2 regions of the Paenibacillus sp. FSL K6-1122 genome follow, and region 1 is predicted to be linked to the other one. Evidence: riboswitches for the same ligand, from Rfam matches in the RefSeq annotation. Region 1 holds a riboswitch; the other holds the start of a gene.

The links. A riboswitch is a leader RNA that binds a small molecule or an ion and turns the genes downstream of it on or off. The one in region 1 is predicted to bind glycine.
Region 2: it holds a riboswitch for glycine, as region 1 does, so the genes downstream of both, sdaAB (L-serine ammonia-lyase, iron-sulfur-dependent subunit beta) here and gcvT (glycine cleavage system aminomethyltransferase GcvT) in region 1, are expected to answer to the same signal.

What each region holds. Positions count from the first base shown of each region.
Region 1 covers NZ_CP150272.1:5,459,510-5,470,143, reverse strand. The annotation lists gene ptsG (glucose-specific PTS transporter subunit IIBC) at 1-1,314, shown strand, start outside; gene NSQ20_RS24495 (HPr family phosphocarrier protein) at 1,392-1,667, shown strand; gene ptsP (phosphoenolpyruvate--protein phosphotransferase) at 1,660-3,372, shown strand; gene gcvPB (aminomethyl-transferring glycine dehydrogenase subunit GcvPB) at 3,619-5,058, opposite strand; gene gcvPA (aminomethyl-transferring glycine dehydrogenase subunit GcvPA) at 5,196-6,551, opposite strand; gene gcvT (glycine cleavage system aminomethyltransferase GcvT) at 6,548-7,684, opposite strand; glycine riboswitch at 8,005-8,127, opposite strand; gene gcvH (glycine cleavage system protein GcvH) at 8,472-8,864, shown strand; gene NSQ20_RS24465 (PTS mannitol transporter subunit IICB) at 9,284-10,634, shown strand, end outside.
Region 2 covers NZ_CP150272.1:522,579-533,212, forward strand. The annotation lists gene NSQ20_RS02460 (phosphotransferase) at 1-316, shown strand, start outside; gene NSQ20_RS02465 (response regulator transcription factor) at 509-1,219, shown strand; gene NSQ20_RS02470 (HAMP domain-containing sensor histidine kinase) at 1,216-2,706, shown strand; gene NSQ20_RS02475 (hypothetical protein) at 2,708-3,802, shown strand; gene NSQ20_RS02480 (collagen-like protein) at 4,008-5,441, shown strand; glycine riboswitch at 5,576-5,700, shown strand; gene sdaAB (L-serine ammonia-lyase, iron-sulfur-dependent subunit beta) at 5,980-6,669, shown strand; gene sdaAA (L-serine ammonia-lyase, iron-sulfur-dependent, subunit alpha) at 6,659-7,636, shown strand; gene NSQ20_RS02495 (alpha-glycosidase) at 7,819-9,579, opposite strand; gene NSQ20_RS02500 (response regulator transcription factor) at 9,807-10,490, shown strand; gene NSQ20_RS02505 (HAMP domain-containing sensor histidine kinase) at 10,547-10,634, shown strand, end outside.

The DNA of each region.
Region 1 (10,634 bases):
GGAGATGTCATCCGTGGTGACCAGCAAATCTTCTTCAATCAATTGCGTGATGGTGTGAACCTCACAGCGGGAACATTCCAAGTTGGTAAATTCCCGTTCATGATGTTCGGTTTGCCAGCAGCGGCACTTGCGATGTACCATGAAGCAAGACCGGAACATAAAAAGTATGTTGCAGGTATCATGGGTTCAGCTGCGCTGACCTCGTTCCTGACAGGTATCACAGAACCACTTGAATTCTCGTTCCTGTTTGTAGCACCAATCCTGTTTGCAGTACACTGTATCTTTGCAGGTTTGTCTTTCATGACCATGCAAATTCTGGGTGTAAAGATCGGTATGACCTTCTCCGGTGGGTTCATTGACTTCCTGATCTTCGGGATTATTCCGAACCGTACACCTTGGTGGGATGTTATTATTGTCGGATTGATTCTTGCGGTGATCTATTACTTCGGTTTCCGGTTTATCATTCGCAAATTCAATCTCAAAACACCAGGACGTGAAGATGCAACGCCTGAAACCGAATCTGGCGGAGGCTCTGGTTCAACGGATGACCTGCCACATAACATTCTCGAAGCTTTCGGTGGCAAGGAAAATATCAAACATCTGGACGCTTGTATTACTCGTTTGCGGATCGAAGTTAATGAGAAATCCAATGTGAAAAAAGATCGTTTGAAACAATTGGGTGCATCTGGTGTACTTGAAGTGGGTAATAATGTTCAAGCCATCTTCGGAACACGTTCCGACACGATCAAATCTCAGATGCAGGATATTATTGCAGGACGAACTCCAGCACCAACGCCAGCAGCTGCCAAACCAACTCCTGAAGAGGAGAAGGCACAAGGTGAGCAGGGCGAGCGCATTGTTGCTGAGGATATCGTCATGCCAGTCAATGGTGAATTGCTGGACATTACAAACGTACCTGATCCGGTCTTTGCTGAGAAAATGACAGGTGATGGGTTCGCAATTTTGCCACATGATGGTACGATAACTTCTCCTGTGTATGGTAAAGTGTTTAATGTATTTCCAAGCAAACATGCCGTGGGCATCATGTCCGATGGTGGCAAGGAAGTGCTTGTTCATATAGGCGTTAATACGGTGAAGCTGAAAGGTCAAGGCTTTAACGTACTGGTACAGGAAGGTGATCTGGTATCGGCAGGTCAGCCGATTATGGAAGTGGATCTGGAGTATGTCAAAGCAAACGCTCCTTCGATCATTTCTCCAGTTATTTTCACCAACCTGCCAGAGGGCTCCACGGTAACTCTGAAGAAGAGTGGAGTGCTGAAAGTTGGCGAACAGCCAATCATTGAGATAAAATAAGAAGTGTTACGATGATGGCAAGCAAGTGTAAATATATGCAATGCCTAAACCAAACTACTGAAAGTGAGATGATTGTAATGCAACAAACATTCAGAATTACAGACGAAGATGGTATCCACGCACGTCCGGCGACAGCCCTGGTTAATACAGCAAACAAATTCAAAGGTGCAGAATCCTTTGCAGAAGCTAACGGTAAAAAAGTAACTTTGAAATCCATCCTGGGTGTTCTTTCCCTCGGATTGGAACAAGGCGACACTATCAGCATCATCGTTGAAGGCGAAGGCGAAGCTGAAGCTCTTCAAGCTTTGACTGACGTTATGGTTAACGAAGGGTTGGGCGAAATTAATGCTTAATGTCTCCGGGATCGCGGCTTCGGCGGGTATTGCTATCGCCAAGGCGTTTATCTTGGAGCATCCTGACTACTCTGTAGAAAAACGCCAAATCAACGACGTTGACGCAGAGATCGCGAAACTCGACTCAGCTCTGGGTAAATCCCAGGCTGAGCTTGAGGCGATCAAAGAGCGTACTTTACAAGAGCTTGGCGAGAAAAAAGCTGAGATTTTTGCTTCGCATTTGCTCATTCTGAATGACCCGGAATTGATTGATCCGGTTAAAGCTAGAATTGCAGATGACATGATCAATGCAGAATTTGCTTTGAACGAAACGGCATCGCAATTTATCTCCATGTTTGAGAACATGAAGAGTGCATACCTGCAGGAACGTGCAGCAGATATGCGTGACGTTACCAAACGTGTGCTAAATCACTTGCTTGGTATTGACTTCATGAGTCCGGCTGAGATCAATGAAGAAGTGATCGTGCTTGCGGAGGATCTAACACCTTCCGACACTGCTCAATTGAATCGCCAATTTGTTAAAGGTTTTGCAACCAACATTGGTGGACGTACTTCTCACTCGGCAATTATGGCTCGCTCTCTTGAAATTCCGGCTGTTGTTGGAACCAAGGACATCTTGGCTCAAGCGAAACAAGGCGATATGATTATTGTTGACGGTCTGGATGGTCACGTACTGGTTAACCCTACTGATGAAGTTATTGCTGAATACCGTGCCAAACAGGAACAGTATGATGCACAACGTGCAGAGTGGAGAAAACTTCGTGATGAACCAACGGTAACGGTGGACAACGTTCATGTTGAACTTGCAGCCAACATCGGTACACCGAATGATGTAACAGGTGTTCTGGAGAACGGCGGCGAGGCTGTAGGCCTGTACCGTACCGAGTTCCTTTACATGGGCAGAGACAAGCTCCCTTCCGAAGACATTCAGTATAATGCTTACAAAGCGGTACTGGAAAAAATGGAAGGTAAACCTGTTGTTGTTCGTACACTCGACATCGGTGGAGACAAAGAGCTTCCATACCTGGATCTGCCAAAAGAAATGAATCCATTCCTCGGCTTCCGCGCAGTTCGTCTGTGTCTGGACCGTCTGGATATCTTCCGTACACAATTGCGTGCGTTGCTGCGTGCAAGCGTACATGGAAACCTGCGTGTCATGTTCCCAATGATCGCAACACTCGGTGAATTCCGTGAAGCAAAAGCTGTCTTGCTCGAAGAGAAAGAGAAGCTGGTTGCTGAAGGTATTGCTGTTTCTGACAGTATTCAACTCGGAATCATGGTCGAAATTCCTTCGACTGCAGTTCTGGCGGATCAGTTTGCCAAAGAAGTGGATTTCTTCAGTATCGGAACGAACGATCTGATTCAATACACGATGGCTGCTGACCGTATGAACGAACGAGTAGCTTATCTGTATCAACCTTACAACCCAGCCATTTTGCGTTTGGTTAAAATGGTTATCGATGCAGCGCATCGTGAAGGCAAATGGGTTGGCATGTGTGGTGAGATGGCAGGAGACGAAACGGCAATTCCATTGTTGCTTGGTCTTGGATTGGATGAGTTCAGCATGAGCGCAACATCCATTCTGCCAGCTCGTAGTCAGATCACCAAGCTGTCCCGTGCGGATATGCAGGAACTGGCTGCTAAAGCTCTGGATATGCAAACGGCTGAACAAGTTGTTGAATTGGTTCAAAGCATTCAAGCGTAATTTTGCCGGGGTTTCCTCCGGATTTGAGGTTTTTTCTTTTTCCGATAATGAGCTGCATTGATGCAGCGATTTTGCCGGTATCCGCGATTCATTGTGGATATCGGCTTTTTTTGTTATAAACGTTGAGAAATACTCTAACAGGATGATGGCGAGCTGTAAGAGTGGCATCTTTAAAGGGGAAGGCAACACAAAAAGCTCTTGCTGATTGGACTATCAGCAAGAGCTTTCGTGATAACAATGATTTGATTAACTGCAGGCGCAGTTCAGTACAGGTTTGCGGGCAGCGGTGGTCTCATCGAGTCGAGTAACCGGTGTTCCGTAAGGTGCGTTCAGGACCAATTCAGGTGTCTCTTCCGCTTCTTTGGCAATCCGTATCATCGTATCAATGAACCCATCCAGCGTTTCTTTGCTTTCGGTTTCTGTCGGTTCGATCATGATGCATTCCTCCACGTTGAGCGGGAAGTACACCGTAGGTGGGTGATATCCAAAATCAAGCAATCGTTTGGCAACGTCAAGTGTGCGTACACCATATTGCTTCAACCCCCGACCAGACATGACAAATTCATGTTTGCATACACCCGGATACGGAATCTCGTAGTAAGGTGCGAGACGGGCCATCATATAGTTAGCATTGAGTACCGCACATTCAGATACACGGCGCAATCCTTCCGGTCCATAGGTACGAATGTAGGCATAGGCACGTACCAATATACCGAAGTTACCGTAGTAGGCTTTCACCCGGCCAATGGATTGATCGCCTTCACGATCGAATGCATACATACCATCATCATTCTTGATCACCATTGGTTTAGGCAGGAATGGAATCAGGCGATTCTTCACACCAACTGGTCCGGCACCTGGTCCACCACCGCCATGAGGTGTACTCATCGTTTTGTGCAAGTTCAGATGCACCACGTCAAAGCCCATATCACCCGGACGTGTAATGCCCATAATGGCATTGGAGTTGGCTCCGTCGTAATACAACAAGCCACCAGCTTGGTGTACGATGGATGCAATCTCCTGAATGTCTTTCTCGAACAAACCAAGTGTATTCGGGTTGGTCAGCATCAATGCTGCCGTATCGGAACCAACGGCCGCACGGAGCGCGTCCAGATCGACCAGTCCGTCTGCACGGGATGGAATTGTCACAGTCTCAAATCCTGCAACGGTTGCACTTGCCGGGTTGGTACCATGAGAGGAATCAGGCACGATGACTTTGGTACGTTGTTCGCCACGACCTTCGTGGTAGGCACGAATCATCATAAGTCCAGTCCATTCTCCATGGGCACCAGCGGCTGGTTGTAAGGTCACAGCGTCCATACCTGTCAGACCTGCAAGGTCGTTTTGCAACGTATATAACAGTTCTAGTGCACCTTGAATGCTGGATTCATGCTGGTACGGATGGATTTTGGCGAATCCATTATAACGAGCAACATCCTCATTGATCTTTGGATTGTATTTCATCGTACAAGAGCCCAGTGGATAGAATCCGTTATCTACGCCGAAGTTGCGACGGGATAGCGCGGTATAGTGTCGAATAACATCTACCTCAAACACTTCCGGCAGTGCTGCTGCTTCCGAACGGAGCATTTCCCGGGGAATCAAGGTATCGGCAGACTGGCGAGGAACGTCACATTCTGGCAAGGAATAAGCGACACGTCCAGGGCTGCTGAGTTCAAAAATCAATGATTGTTCCGAAGCAGGAGATAAGGTCTGTGCACTAAATGTTGTATTCGTCTCAGGTTGAACCGAAGTAGAGACAGAGGAACCTGTTTCCGATTGTCCTTGTACCGATGTTGTCGTTGTTGTCGTCGTTTCCTGAGTCACAGCGATCCCTCCAATGCTCGTGCGAATTCGTCAATCTCTTCCTTACTGCGTCGTTCGGTAACAGCAATCAGCATATTTCCGGCAAGCTCAGGATAATCACGTCCAAGTTCATAGCCACCAATAAAGCCTGCATCCAGCAGTTTCAGTTGAAGTGCATCCACATCGGTTCCTTCAGGAAGCTTAATCACAAATTCATTAAATGTTGGTGCATTAAAAGTAAGGCTAACTCCAGGAATCGCAGTTAATGTATTGAGGGTGTAATGACTCTTTTGCAAATTCAGATCCGCGACATCGATCATGCCCTGTTTACCCATGATGGACATATATACAGATGCGCTGAGCGCAAGCAAAGCTTGGTTGGAACAAATGTTGGACGTCGCCTTTTCGCGGCGGATATGCTGTTCACGTGCTTGCAGTGTGAGTACAAAACCACGTTTGCCGTTGCGATCCGTGGTCTGGCCTACAATTCGGCCAGGAATTCGGCGCATATGAGGCTGGGACACGGCGAAATATCCGCATGTAGGGCCGCCGAGTGAAGCGGCGATACCGAGGGGCTGCGCATCGCCAACAACGATGTCGGCACCCAGCTTGCCTGGGGCTTCCAGCAGACCCAGCGATAGCGGGTTAGCACTTACGACGAGCAGACCCTTGTGCGCATGCACGAGGTCGGCAGCCTGCTTTACATTTTCCACAGCACCAAAGAAGTTCGGACTCTGGATCATGACAGCAGCGGTATCGTCCGATATGGCGGCTTGCAGGGCATCCCAATCAGTGACGCCATCTTTATAACCAATCTCGACAATCTCCAGACGGAGTCCGTGCGCATACGCCTGCAATACCTGACGGGCTTCCGGATGAACGGTACGGGATACGATGAGCTGTTTGCGACGAGTTGCCGCTGCGGCCAGGTTTCCTGCTTCGGCAAAGGCAGTTGCGCCATCATACATACTGGCATTCGCTACAGCCATACCGGTTAATTCACAGATGTACGATTGAAATTCGAAAATGGCCTGTAGTTCACCTTGGCTGATCTCAGGCTGATAAGGTGTGTAGGCAGTGTAGAACTCGGAACGGGAAATGACATGATTGATGACGGAAGGAACATGATGATCGTATATGCCTGCGCCGAGGAAGCTGGCGTGTGTTTCGAAATTGGCGTTGGCGCCAGCTTGTTTGGACATATGACGTGTCAGCGCATATTCATCAAGTTTGGAGGATACGGGCAGCTCGCCCTGATAACGAATCTCCTGCGGAATGTCCTGAAAAAGATCCTCCAGCGTATCCACACCGATGGTTGCGAGCATCGTGCTCTGATCTTGCTCGGTCATGGGAATGTAACGGTGCTTGCTCATGCTTGATCAGCTCCTTGAGTAGGTGTCTTCGACATACGTGTCCGTTTATGAAAAGGGGTCTTCACGACCTCGGCTTTTAGTTTCTTGCCGCGGATCTCAATCTCAAGCGGGGTTCCCAGCGCAGCGTATTTGCTGTCGATGAGGGCAAGCCCAAGATTACGCTTCAATGTAGGTGATTGTGTGCCTGTTGTCACTTCACCAATCTGTACGCCTTCGGCGTAAATTGGATAGTGGGGGCGGGGAATACCGCGCTCCAACACTTCGATGCCGACCAGTTTGCGGGCGGGCCCGTCAGTTTTTTGCTGTAACAAGGCTTCGTGTCCGATAAAAGGTCCGGCATTCAGCTTCACAAACATACCTACGCCAGCTTCGAGCGGAGAGATGGTTGCCGACAATTCCTGTCCATACAGAGGGAGTTTTGCTTCAAAGCGCAGTGTATCCCGAGCACCGAGGCCTGTCGGTACAAGTCCGTGACCTTCACCGGCTTGCATTAACCCATTCCAGACCACAGCGGCCTGATCTGCAGGAACATATAGCTCAAAACCATCTTCACCGGTATAACCAGTACGGGACAACAGCAATTTTACTCCACAGACTTCGGCATCCTGCACAAAACGAAACGGTTCAATCGTGGATACATCCGTATCTGTAACTTTTCTAATAATGTCTACAGCCAGTGGACCTTGCAAGGCGAGTAGCGCCGTCTGCTCCGAATCGTTGGTCATGCTTACGCCGGGGATCAAGTGCTCTTGCAACCACGCCCAATCCTTGTCGATGTTGGAGGCGTTAACAACGAGCATATAATGCTGATCTTCCAGCTTATACACGAGCAGATCATCCACCACACCGCCATCTGGATAACACATCAGGGTGTACTGGGCTTGATCAGGAACCAGCGTGGTCACATCATTGGTCATCATTTGTTGCAAAAACGCTTCAGCCTGCTCACCTTGTACCGTGAATTCGCCCATATGGGATACATCAAACAGTCCCGCGCGCTCGCGTACCGCTTCATGTTCTTTCTGGATTCCGCTAAATTGTACCGGAAGCTCCCAGCCTCCAAAATCAATGCACCGTACGCCTTCGTATTGCTGATACAGTGGGAAGAGTGGTGTTCTAAGCAAATCGGACATCAAATCACCTCGTCATAGGCCGTCAGCCGGCCGGATATACAATCGTGGATCAATGAACCAGGGTATTTTTAAATTTTCAGCTAGATATTTTCATCACATAAGTATGGTAAGGGCAGCTATGGCAGCGCCGTTCTACATCCTGTTTTTCGTTTTTTGGGAAAAAGGAAAAGGACAGGCCAAAGAATCGGCATGCCAAGTAGCACGCTTATTCTAAGGCTCTGTCCCTTGTACCTGAGAGTTACCCCGCTACGTTGTGCAGCAGGTTTCCCCTTGGGTGATCATAACGCCCGCACAGGGCGAATAGATGCTCTCCAGAGTTGCGTCCCGTAAAAGTCCTTTTGCCTGAGAGATTCACCCCCGCTTATCGGTGGTTTACTCCTTCGGCGTTACCTCATGTACATCCCGAATCGGGTGTCACGGGTAATCTCTCCCTTTACATTCATCCGCGGGTATAACATAGTCCAATAAACACATTTACTCCTCTCATTAAAACGTGAATCCACTACCGATGTCAAGAACGATATCATAGATAATGATTTAAAACCGAATATTTAATTTATTTTTCATGTTATTGTTCGTGTATTTATAAAGAGTGCGCTTACTATTCTAATATTCACCAGTATATGAAGAAAGAGTGTAATCCGGTTACAGGATTTAGAGGTGTTCAGCAAATAAATTGTGAGGTATCTTGACATTTGATTCAAAAATGTCATACGCTATGTTCTGGGAAAAAGGTTAAGGTCAAAGAACGCATGCACTCATTTAATGAAAAGCGAGGCGGATATCGATGAGCGAATTGAAAAGTGATTTCCTGTACAGTGAAGAGCACGAATGGGTGCAAACCGTAGGGGAGGATACTGTACGTATTGGCATTACCGAGTTCGCGCAGCATCAGCTGGGTGACATTGTGTTTGTGGAATTGCCTGACCTTGAAACCAATGTAAAAGCAGAGGACAGCATTGGAACGATCGAATCGGTCAAAACGGTTTCGGACTTGTTCTCTCCCGTCACAGGTTCAATTATTGCAGTGAATGATTCGTTGCAGGACTCCCCTGAACTTGTGAACAGCTCTCCTTACGAGGAAGGCTGGATGATTGAGATCCGTGTTGAGGGAGATCTGACAGCAGCATTGTCTACATTGATGAATGCAGACGCGTATCGGAAACATACGGAAGAATAGTATCAACGAACTTGTACTTATTAACATATATTTTATAATTAAATGATATGAGCTTCATATTGTTTCGACCTGTGTGAGCCGGATGCTTGCACAGGTTTTTTGTGCTTTCCAAGAATGGTTTCCAATGCGGATTTGAGCAGATTGTTTATGTACATCACCAGATTGGACCAAGCTATAGGTAGGAAAATTATTCTGGAAATGATAAAAGTCATAGGCAAGAAAAGCCTTGTGTATCAATGGGTTCAGCCATTATGCATCCATTAAAACGATTACATAACCTAATGTTGTCATCATTGTTCATGACGAAAGTACGCTTTCATTTCATTGAACAGGAGAGCATTCTCGCTTAGGATTACAGCAGGGGAGAAATGATACCCCTTTCATAAATCATAATCACTTGATCCAAGGAGGATAATACAATGAGTAATTTGGACCAATCGTCCAATTCCAAAGGTGGGCTACGGGTTGGTGTTCAGCGTTTTGGCCGATTCCTGAGTGGTATGGTCATGCCAAATATGGGAGCGTTCATCGCCTGGGGATTAATTACGGCTCTGTTCATTCCAACAGGCTGGTTCCCTAACGAGACGCTTGCACAGCTAGTTGATCCGATGATCAAATATTTGCTGCCACTGTTAATTGGTTACACCGGAGGTACGATGGTGCATGGTCAGCGTGGTGGTGTCGTCGGTGCCATTATGACCATCGGGGTCATCGTGGGTAGTGATATCCCGATGTTCCTCGGTGCCATGATTGCCGGACCACTGGCAGCATGGATCATTAAAAAGTTTGATAAATCCATTGAAGGTAAAGTTAAAGCCGGATTTGAAATGCTTGTTAACAACTTCTCAGCCGGTATTATTGGCGGGATCTTGGGGATTTTTGCGCTACTGGGCATCGGGCCTGCTGTAGAAGCGATTAGCAAAGTATTATCTGCCGGTGTACAGGGCTTAATGAATCTTGGTTTGCTGCCGCTGGTCAACCTAATCATTGAACCAGGTAAAGTATTGTTCCTGAACAATGCAATCAACCACGGGATTCTTACACCAATTGCAACAGATCAAGCGAGAGAATTAGGGAAATCCGTATTATACATGCTTGAATCAAACCCGGGTCCGGGACTTGGTATCTTACTTGCTTACTGTTTCTTCGGACGCGGAATGGCCAAATCTTCTGCACCGGGTGCCGTAATCATTCATTTCTTCGGGGGAATTCATGAGATCTACTTCCCTTACATTCTGATGAGACCGATTCTGATTCTTGCTGCAATTGCGGGTGGCGTCGCAGGTACATTAACATTCATGCTCACCGGAGCAGGACTTGTTTCAGCACCATCACCGGGTAGTATTATCGCGTATTTCTTCTTAACACCAAAAGGTGGATACCTGCCGATGTTCGCAGGGGTGCTTGTAGCAGCCGTCGTTTCTTTCCTGGTTGCAGCAGTGTTGCTGAAAACGGGTAAACAAAAGGACGAAGATCTGGAGTCCGCATCCAGTCGGATGAAAGACATGAAGAGTCAAGGAACCCTGCCAAACGCTGGTATTACGGCTAATCAACGTGAAGCAGACAGAGCCGCAGATATGGCTTCTTCTACCGTCAAAACAGACGTGAAGAAAATTGTCTTCTCCTGTGATGCAGGCATGGGGTCAAGTGCCATGGGTGCTTCCATTCTACGCAAGAAGATGAAGGCAGAGGGGATTGACGTTACGGTGACCAATACGGCTATCAGTGATATCCCGCCGGATGCAGACGTGGTGATCACACAACAAGTAT
Region 2 (10,634 bases), 2.2 Mb from region 1:
GCAGGGGATTTCCATGATTGATTTTTGTCTACACGGTTATGGTTATTATCTTTTTGATGCCGGAGGGGCAGCACTTATGTTCAATCGGGAGGAACGTGACATATTTTTATCCGGTTATACCCAACAGATCGCACCACTGACGGATCGTGATATCCGGTTAATGGAAGGGTTTATGTTGATCTTTACACTGGGTTATTATGCCTTTCAGATGGCGAATGAGTCGAGGCACGAATGGATGAAAGATCGCATGCCGAAGCTATGCAGCAAGTATTGTAGACCCTATGTACAGAACGAGAGCATCTTCTATGAGTTATGAGGTGTTTCCTTTTCTAGGAGCTATAACTTAGGATTAAGATTGTGAATATTACCTGGGCGTCCTGAACAATCGGGGTGCTCTTTTTGCATGCATTAGATAACGATCTTAATGGACATTTATGAAGAAAGTATAAACTCTGAGGAGAGTCAACTTTTCTTAGCTACAATATAGTCATGGGAGGATGAAGCAGCGATGAGAGACAGCGAGAATATATTGCTGGTGGAGGATGATCCGGAGATTGCCCGTATTTTGAGAGATCATCTACGTCATGAGGGTTATGGGGTAACTTGGGCATCAAGCGGTTTGGAGAGCTGGGAAGACTTTAGGGAGGGAACCTATCAATTAGTCTTGTTGGATCTGATGCTACCGGAAATGGATGGGTTCACGGTATGCAAAAACATTAGACTGATCAGCGATGTTCCGCTGCTCATGATGAGTGCTCGAATCGAGGAAGAGAGCAAAGTCAGTGGGCTTGGGCTGGGAGCTGACGATTATATTACGAAGCCCTTCAGTCTAACGGAACTTACAGCTCGCATTAAATCTCATCTGAATAGGTACCGCAGATATCAGGGCGTAGAGCCGGATTCGACAGATAGACAGTATAACGATGGGTTATCGATTGATTATTTGAATCAGCGCGCACAGGTTCATGGAGAACATGTGGCACTAACCAACAAGGAATGGGCTTTGCTCATACTGCTTGCTTCTCATCCGGGCCGGGTGTTTACCAAGGCGGAACTGTATGAACATGTCTGGAGTCAGCCAGAGGCGGGGAACTCGAGTACAGTCACAGTTCATGTGAAGAGCCTTCGGGCCAAGCTTGGTGACGAGCCCCATCATCCACGCTGGATTCAGACGGTGTGGGGCAGTGGATACCGGTTCGTGGGGGAGCCTGAGGAATGAAGTTGAAGTACTGGTTAATGCTTTCCTTCCTCATTGTAATGCTGCTGCCTGTCGCTGCTGGGTGGGCGCTGTACTCCCTGTATAACTATTACAATGATCAGCGTGCCGTAACGGAATATGTGGAGTTGTCCGGACAATTGGCTCCTATTGAACTGGCTTTATCTGACCCGGGACTGTACCAGCTGCACTCGCCTGATGCTTTCGCTGCACTCTCCGAATTGGAGAATGGTCGGGTGAACTTTGCTCTGTATTTACCAACAGGGATTCGGGTGTACACATCAGAGGGGAGTACATGGTCTGCTGGAGCTTACACCGTTGGGGGGGCGGAGCTGTATCGTAATTTGTACAACTTACAGATTCGTCATCGTACATTCTCGTTGAAGAAACCCGTATGGGAAAAGGGTGAGTTGGTCGGCATTTACGAAATCGTCATGCTGCGTGGAGATTGGCTGGAAGGCATATCCTTGCGGACTACCTGGGTCATGGGTCTCGCTGCTACTTTCTTTATCCTGTTATACGGAACAGTGCTGTGGTTGCTATCCCGAAAGCTCTTTCGGCCGATGAAATATCTCATAGAACGAATGGATGCTTTTGCACGGGGAGAGGCTGCTACGGATGTGGTACCTGTTCGTCATGATGAAATGGGCATCTTGCTCCAACAGTTTGATGCAATGCAAGACAAGATCAGACATACTCAGGCCGATGTGGAGAGGGAGCAAAAAGAAAAACAGCTCATGATCGCCTCGTTATCCCATGATCTGAAAACACCGTTGATGTCCATTAGTGCCTATACGGAAGTACTTAACGGTGATCGTCAACTGAAACGTCTTGAAAGGCAGGAATATCAGGATGTGCTGCTCGGAAATGTGGAGCGGATGAAACAGATGATTAGTGAACTTGAGATGTATACGGCGCTGGGTTCCAGTGAATCGGAGATGGCCATGGTTAAGGTGGAAGGTGAAGAGTTTTTTGATATGCTGCTTGGGAGCTATGAGGGACTTGCCGAGCGTGGTCAGATTGACGTGAAGATGGATGTCCGCACAGATCAACTGTACCGAGTTCATCCCGAACAACTGATGCGCCTGACAGATAATCTGATAAATAATGCACTACGCCACACAAGGACGAACGGTGTAATGGGACTAGGGGTTATTGCTTCAGATTGGGAGCTTCCTGAATGGATTATTCCTTCGCTTAGAGCTGAATTGGATAACTACAGGGCGGGAGCAACATTGATCATAGTACAAAACGAAGGTCCTGCTATTCCTGAAGAACAGCTCATTCGTATTTTCGAACCCTATGTTCAACACCAGAATCAGGAGGAGAAGACATATGCAGGTGGTTCGGGATTGGGATTGAGTATAGCCAAACGGGTTGCAATAAAGCACGGAGGGGATATGCGCATGTGGTCATACGAAGGATATGGAACGCTGGCAGCATGCCGATTGCCTGAACATGGAGAATGTAAACGCAGAGAGGGTGGATAAGATGATGAAAAAAGGATGGATGATGCTGGGTACTGCTGTGTTGGCAGGCGCCCTGCTTGGAGGTTGCGCGGAGAAGGATATGCTGGCTATGTCAGGAGATGAGATGATTGAGAAGGTTGTCTCAGCAGAAACAGAACCCGCCTCGTATTATGCGGAAGGTGTGATGAAGATATGGGCGGATGACAAGCTGACTAACACGATGCAAATTAAGGAATGGGTAGATGGGGAAACCGGACGAAAGCGCACGGAAACATCAGAGAATGGCAATGTCAGTTACGCAGTTAATGATGGAAAGAAGATCATCATATATGAAAAAGAGACAGGGGCAGCATATTCCATGGATGCATCATCCGTGTCACAACAACCTAATCAAACCCAGAAGCAAATATTGCTCGATCAACTAGAGCGGTTACGTACTACGCATGATGTGAATATGATGGGACAGGAGAAACTTCATGGACAGGACGTCATTCATATTGAGTTGACACCAAAAGAAGAAGGCGCATTCTCCATATCTTCAGAGTATTGGGTAGATCCCAAAACGTGGATGATTGTCAAAGTAAACAGCGCGTATGGGGATGGAAAATCAGAAATGGTCTATGATCCGATTCAGTATGACCCTGAATTCACAAAGGATACTTTCGTAATTGACATCCCTAAGGAGGTCGATGTGAAGGACTTAACCGATATGATGCAGAATTCCGAAGTGACCCTAGAGGAAGCGGAAGAAGCGTTGGAACAGCCGTTCCTACAGGACATGAGTGGAGAATTCGAACTATCACGGATCGAAATGTCTACATCGCGCGGTGAGCTGAGCAGAGATGAAGTAACCTTGTATTATGTAAGTAACGACAAGGTAGAAGTCAGCCTGACGGTATTCAAGATGCCGGAAGAAAATGTGGACGATACACTAATACCGGATGAAGCCGAGATTAAGGTTCGTAACACCGAGGGTTCATATATGAAGAGCATTCGGAACATATCATGGAGTGAGAATGGCTTGCGGTACTCCATCATGGGTGAAAATGAAGGATGGACAAAGGCAAAGCTGCAAGCTTGGGCGGAAGCACTGACCCTTCCCAATCCGTCTAGATGAGCTAAAGAATAATAAGGTTGCCGCAGAAACGAAGCGGCAGCTTTTTTTGTATATTATCCTTTTGGTGTGGTGGATATCTATTCGATCTCCTTTCAGTCCACTCCAAAAAGGCAAGAGGGCAACTTCACGTTTACAGTTCAATATGCATATTTATAGAAAACAATCTTGATTTGGTGATGCAGGCAGGAGAAGGGGGCATCGCAGGATGGCTGTTTTATCAACAGGGCCAATAGAAAATAATATAGTGGTGGGAAGCGGCGAGCGTCCTACACAGAGAATTACAGTGAAGTTGGACAATTGGAGTCTCACTAGTTTCTCTACCGTTCTGGTTCAAGGCTATTATTTGAATGGTGTTCGCACACTATATGTTGAGGAATTGTTTAATGTTTTGCCTAACCAGGTTATAACAAAAGACTATTATGCAGATTTGGATGCATTTGAGTTTATATTTATCACAGGTGATGATACGGAGGATGAAGTTCAGATTTCCGTATGGGGGAAAAACGAGAACGGTCAACTGGTAACGGCACATCGTTTGGTGTCTGAGGAATTGTTAGGAGCGAACCCCGGTCTAGTCGGGGTAACGGGTGCGACTGGAGCTACAGGGACAGCAGGGGTTGCGGGAACAACTGGTCCTACAGGGGCTACAGGTGTTACAGGACTGACAGGAGTTACTGGTCCTCCTGGAGGAACTACGGGATCGACGGGAGAGACCGGTGTCACTGGGACCACGGGGGAGACAGGATCTACCGGAGTGACAGGAGTCACGGGCGCTACTGGAAGTACGGGGACCACAGGAGAGACAGGGCTTACCGGAGTGACGGGTATTACTGGGAGTACGGGAGAAACAGGGTCTACTGGAGCCACGGGGATTACCGGGAGCACGGGAGAAACAGGGTCTACTGGAGCCACGGGGATTACCGGGAGCACGGGAGAGACAGGGTCTACTGGAGCCACGGGGATTACCGGGAGTACAGGAATAACAGGAACGACAGGGGTCACTGGTGTTACAGGTGCAACAGGCGTAACGGGAGTAGCGGGAACGACCGGAGTCACTGGTGTTACAGGAGCGACAGGACTGACGGGAACGACCGGAGTCACTGGTGTTACAGGAGCAACAGGACTGACGGGAACAACTGGAGTCACTGGTGTTACAGGAGCAACAGGACTGACGGGAACGACCGGAGTCACTGGTATTACAGGAACAACAGGAGCTACTGGATCGACAGCAGCTTCTGCCCCTGCGGATTCTTCCTTGTTTGCTGATAGCCAGACCACGGCGTTGGGTCTTTCATTAGTAGCTGAAACGACGATTCAGACACTTAATGTACCTGTAGTGGCAGGTCAACGCGTGAAAATCGATAATAGTACACAAATAGCAATAGTTGTAGGGGCTAACTGGAGTATTGCGTATAACATTAATCTGAGACGTAATGGAGTTTTAATTAATCAATTGCAGCTCTCACGAAGTGGTAATGCTTCGGGAACGTTGAGGTTTCTTTCCTCCAACACTTACGTGGATACATCCCCGGCTACAACGACTAATGCATACACGATAAGTATCCAATTTACGACAACTAGCAACGTCACGAGTGCCTCAGCTGAAGTGAGAAATCTGAATGCTATTCGTTTCAGTTAAAATAGACATCGAACTTATGATAATTACACGTTACTTTTGTTGACATATATGATATTGTACATTACTCTATGGGTATACTTGATCAAAAACTTAGAAATGTACCAATTCGAATCGAATTAAAATAATACAGCGGATGATAACGAGCGGGAGAGACCTGGGTTAGCCGAGCAATATGGCTAGTGTTCAGGCACCGAAGGAGCAAGCTGCTGCGCACCCGGCGCAGTGGTTAATCTCTCAGGTAAATGTACCATCGTTGGACGCAACTCTGGAGAGTGCGCGAACTGCGCCACCCAAGGGGTATATGATCAGTCAGCCCGGTGAACTTGTCTGTAATCGCAGGCAGTGCACCCTTGTTGTGAGACACTGCTGATCGTGAAACTCTCAGGTATCGAGGACAGAGAGAGGGCCTAAGGCCTTCTTCTGTCCTTTTTTGATGTCATCATATCTAAATAAGGGACATTGTGGATGAAACTCCTGGATCGAAATGACGAATACATTTTACAAATATGAATCATGATTAATAATGGAGGGTTATAAAGTGCGATTTAAAGATGTTTTCTCAATTATTGGTCCGTCCATGACAGGGCCTTCAAGTTCACATACAGCTGGAGCGGCAAGGTTAGGGAGAATTGCTCGTCAGTGGCTTGGATGTACGCCAGAACGTGCCCGGCTGACGTTATATGGTTCATTCGCTGACACGTATCAGGGGCACGGAACAGATCTGGCACTGATCGGCGGTCTTTTGGACTATGTCACAGACGATCCACGTATCCCGGATGCAGAGCAATACGCAGAGGAAGCAGGCATGGAGGTTGAGTTTTATACAAGTGGCCTGCCTGCTCCTCATCCAAATACGGTCAAAATTGAGTTATGGCATGGAGAACGTGCCTGCTCCTTAATCGGTGCATCCATTGGTGGTGGCAGTGTATCGGTGCATGCGATGAATGATTTTCGTGTTCAGATTAGTGGTGAGTTTCCAACACTTGTTCTGCGACATGCGGACAAAGCAGGGGTGCTTGCATCTGTAACGTCCACGATCAGTTCATCCGGGGTTAACATCGGGTATATGCAGGTGGACCGGAAAGCCCGTGATGGCGAAGCGCTTACCGCGATGGAAATGGATGGTGTGCCTAATCCCGATATGCTCAAGCGTCTAAGGGAGCTGGACCATGTGCTGGACATTCGTGTTATCGATTTGAAGAGAGGAGTTGATTCGGATGCGGTTTAAACATTTGCACGAACTGAATACGATCTGTACAGCAGAATCCAAAACCATTGCTCAGCTGATGATCGAGGAGCAGGTTCAGGAGACCAATACACCGGAAGCGGATGTTGTGAAACAGATGTCTGAATATTATCAGGTGATGAAGGAAGCGGTACGCAAAGGGTTAACGGAAGATACGACATCACGCAGTGGGTTAACGGGTGGAGACGGTAAAAAAATGGCCGAGTACATTCGCAAGGGTGAGACTTGCTCAGGAGATGCTTCCGCACTTGCCATGGCGTATGCCCTGTGTGTATCTGAAGTGAATGCCTCCATGGGTCGGATCGTGGCAACACCAACAGCCGGTTCCTGCGGCATCATCCCCGGTGTTTTTATTAGCTCACAGGAGCGTTTTGGCTGGACGGACGAACATTTGGTGAACGGGTTGTTCTGTGCGGGAGCGATTGGTTATGTTATTGCCAACAATTCATTTATCTCCGGGGCCGAGGGTGGCTGTCAGGCGGAAGTGGGTTCCGCGATCGGCATGGCTGCGGGTTCCATGGTTGAACTGCGTGGAGGTACACCGGAACAGGTCGTTCATGCCGTTGGTTTGGCGTTAAAAAATACACTGGGCCTTATCTGCGATCCGGTCGCAGGCCTTGTTGAAATCCCGTGCATCGTCCGTAATGGACTGGGTGCGGTTACGGCGCTGGCTGCGGCTGACATGGCCCTGGCCGGAGTGCGTAGTGCCATTCCGTCAGACGAAGTCATCGACGTCATGCTGGAAGTAGGCAGTGCGATGCCGAGCCGCCATCGGGAGACAGCCCAGGGCGGACTGGCCCAGACGCCAACCGGCCGCAAAATGATGCAAAAGCTGGCTAAACCAAAGGCAAAGCGTGCCGAGCCTGAGCAGGAGTCGAAACCAGCGGATTCTGACACAACTACAAGTGGGGCGGACAATGCTCAAGTGGACAAGGGTACTCAGGTTTAAGCTGAACCGGGACCACCGATATATAAATCAGTGACATTATGATGTATAACGGCGAATACAAAATTACAAAACAAGCGTCCGTGAACCCGAATCCGGGTTATGCAGGACGCTTGTTTTATGCTGCCAGATGAAGCGAAGTTAGGATACTTATATTTGACTTCAGATGAATGTGTATTATGACTCTAGTTCTGGCTCACAGCCGTACTCAGTACAGCATATCCATACGCGGGCAGTTCAATGGCCAGTACGCCATCTTCCTTGGCGGTACGATGGTTTCCGCCGAATAACTCGGTCCATTCTTCGTCACCGGCCTCCAGCTCCACAATAGCCGTCTCTTCTGATCGATTGAACAGAACCAGAATGCGTTCCTCCTCATTTTGCCGTTCAAATACCAGTTGGCTGCCATCGGGACGAGCCTGCAAGAAACGAACGGTGCCTTCTGCACGCAGGGCAGGATGCACATGACGCAGGGAGATCAGTTTCTGATAAAAGTTAAACAGCTCTCGGTCCTGCTTCGCTTCATCCCATTCCATGCATTTACGGCAACCCGGATCATGCTCGCCGTCCATGCCAATCTCGTCTCCGTAATAGATGCATGGAGCACCCATGTAACTGAACTGGAATAACGCAGCCAGCTTCATCTTGCGCTGGTCGCCTTCACACAGCGTGAGCAGCCGCGGGGTATCGTGGCTGTCCAGCAAGTTGAACGCCACTTCGCTGGCCTGAAGCGGATAACGGGATAACTGTCGCCCGATGGAGTTTGCGAACTGTTCGGCGTGCATCGTATTTTTCACAAAGAAAGCATTCACGGCATCAGTAAACGGATAGTTCATGGACGCATCGAACTGGTCGCCTTGCAGCCAAGAGGAAGACTCGTTCCATACTTCGCCCAGAATGTAGGCATCCGGATTAGCCGCTTTGACTACACGGCGGAAATCACGCCAGAATGCATCGTCCACTTCGTCTGCGACATCCAGCCGCCATCCGTCCGCACCCACTTCCTTGATCCAATACTCGGCAACCTCCAGCAGATAGGCCTTAACCTCGGCATTCTCCGTATTGAGCTTTGGCATGTGCGCTTCGAATCCGAAGGTCTCATACGTTGGAATGCCGTCCTTCACGTCCAGCGGGTATTCGTGTACATGGAACCAGTCTTTGTATTTGGATTGTTCTCCGTTCTTCTGCACATCTACAAACGGCGCAAATGTCTTCCCGGAATGGTTGAACACAGCATCCAGAAGTACGCGAATTCCGCGTGCATGGCACAGCTCGACCAGTCTTTTCACGGTATCTGCGTCACCAAAGTGCCGGTCTACCCGCAGGTAGTCTTCTGTATCGTATTTGTGATTGGTGGTGGCTTCAAAGATGGGTGTGAAGTAGATCGCATTAATGCCAAGATCGCTGATGTAATCCAGATGGTCGATCACGCCCTGAAGGTCACCGCCGAAGAAATTGAAAGGTGTCGGCTCGCCACCCCACGGTTCTACCTTTTCCGGACTAATATCCGGGTTGCCGTTGGCGAATCGTTCAGGGAAAATCTGATAGAACACCGCATCCTTAACCCATGCAGGGGGTGTGAATACAGCTCCAGCATGAATATAAGGGAATTGGAACATACGACCCGGATCGTCTGGTTCTTCTTCCTGGAAGTCCGTCTCGGTCATCCAGATCTGTTCGTCTCCGTTTTTGAGCAGAAAAGAGTATTTCAGTCGGTGGTAGGGAGGTTTCACCTCACCCTCGTAATAATCGAACATGGAGTCAGAGGTGAACTTTGTTAAGGGAACCAGCGCTTTGGTTGCATCCCACGCATATTTATCCCCGGTCAGGGCATGTACCTCGGTCAGATCATTCTTTTTGGCACGCAGGCGCAGGTGGATTGTATCTTGGTCATAGGCATAGGCCCAGTTTCGTTTCGGTTGATGATAGATGGCTTCCAGCAGCATAATGAAATTCCTCCCGTCAGGTGTAGAACTGATATGTACTTGGTAGACTTGATTAATATGACATTTCCCACGTTAATGGATAAGCTATAATTAGCATGTGTGGTAACGTAAAGGCTTCAACATTGTTTCAACAAGACATGAATCCATATGTTATAGACAGCTTTTACCATGATGATGCTCAGATATATCATTAACCCAATGGGGGCAGAAAGGAAACGAATATTCGGATGAAAACCAAACTGTTATATATTGAAGACGATACGGAAATTGCGACTTGGGTCAGAGCCGATCTGGAGGAGCGCGGTTATGAGGTGGTATGGCTCGGCAGTGGTGAAGGCGCAGCGGAGGCTGCTGTCGGTTGCTCACTCATTATTCTGGATGTCATGCTGCCCGGGCTGGATGGATTTACGGTGGGCCAGCGACTGAAAAAAGAACATCCGGCCGTGCCCATTGTCATGCTTTCGGCCAGAACGTCCATTGACGATAAGTTGCACGGTCTTGATTTTGCCGATGACTATGTGACCAAACCATTTCACCCCGATGAACTGGCTGCCCGGATTGAAGTACAACTGCGTAAGGCAGGAACAGCGGTCTCATCGGATACAGCCCTGAAGCTGGATCATCTCTCCATCTATGAGAAGGACAATCGAATTATCAATGAGGAGACGGGAGATGAGATTATTTTATCGGGAAAACAGTTCCACATCTTCGCCTACCTGCTACGACATATGGGCATGATTCGAACCAAAGAGCAGATCTATGAAGCCGTCTGGAACGAGCCCTATCTGGATGGGGACAAAACCTTAATGGTACATATTCGACATCTACGCGAAAAGCTGGAGCTTGATCCGGCCAATCCTGTAGTTATTCAGACGGTCCGTGGTGTGGGATATCGTGTGAAGAAGCCATGATTCGGTGGTTCAGGGAACGGAAGATCATGAAGGGTGAACGGAAGGGAGAACGAAGCATGGATCAAAAGCAATCCGGGCGGCGCAAGCTTCGCTTTGGGCGATCCTTGATGTCCAGATACATCCTACTGATCTTGGCGGCTGTAT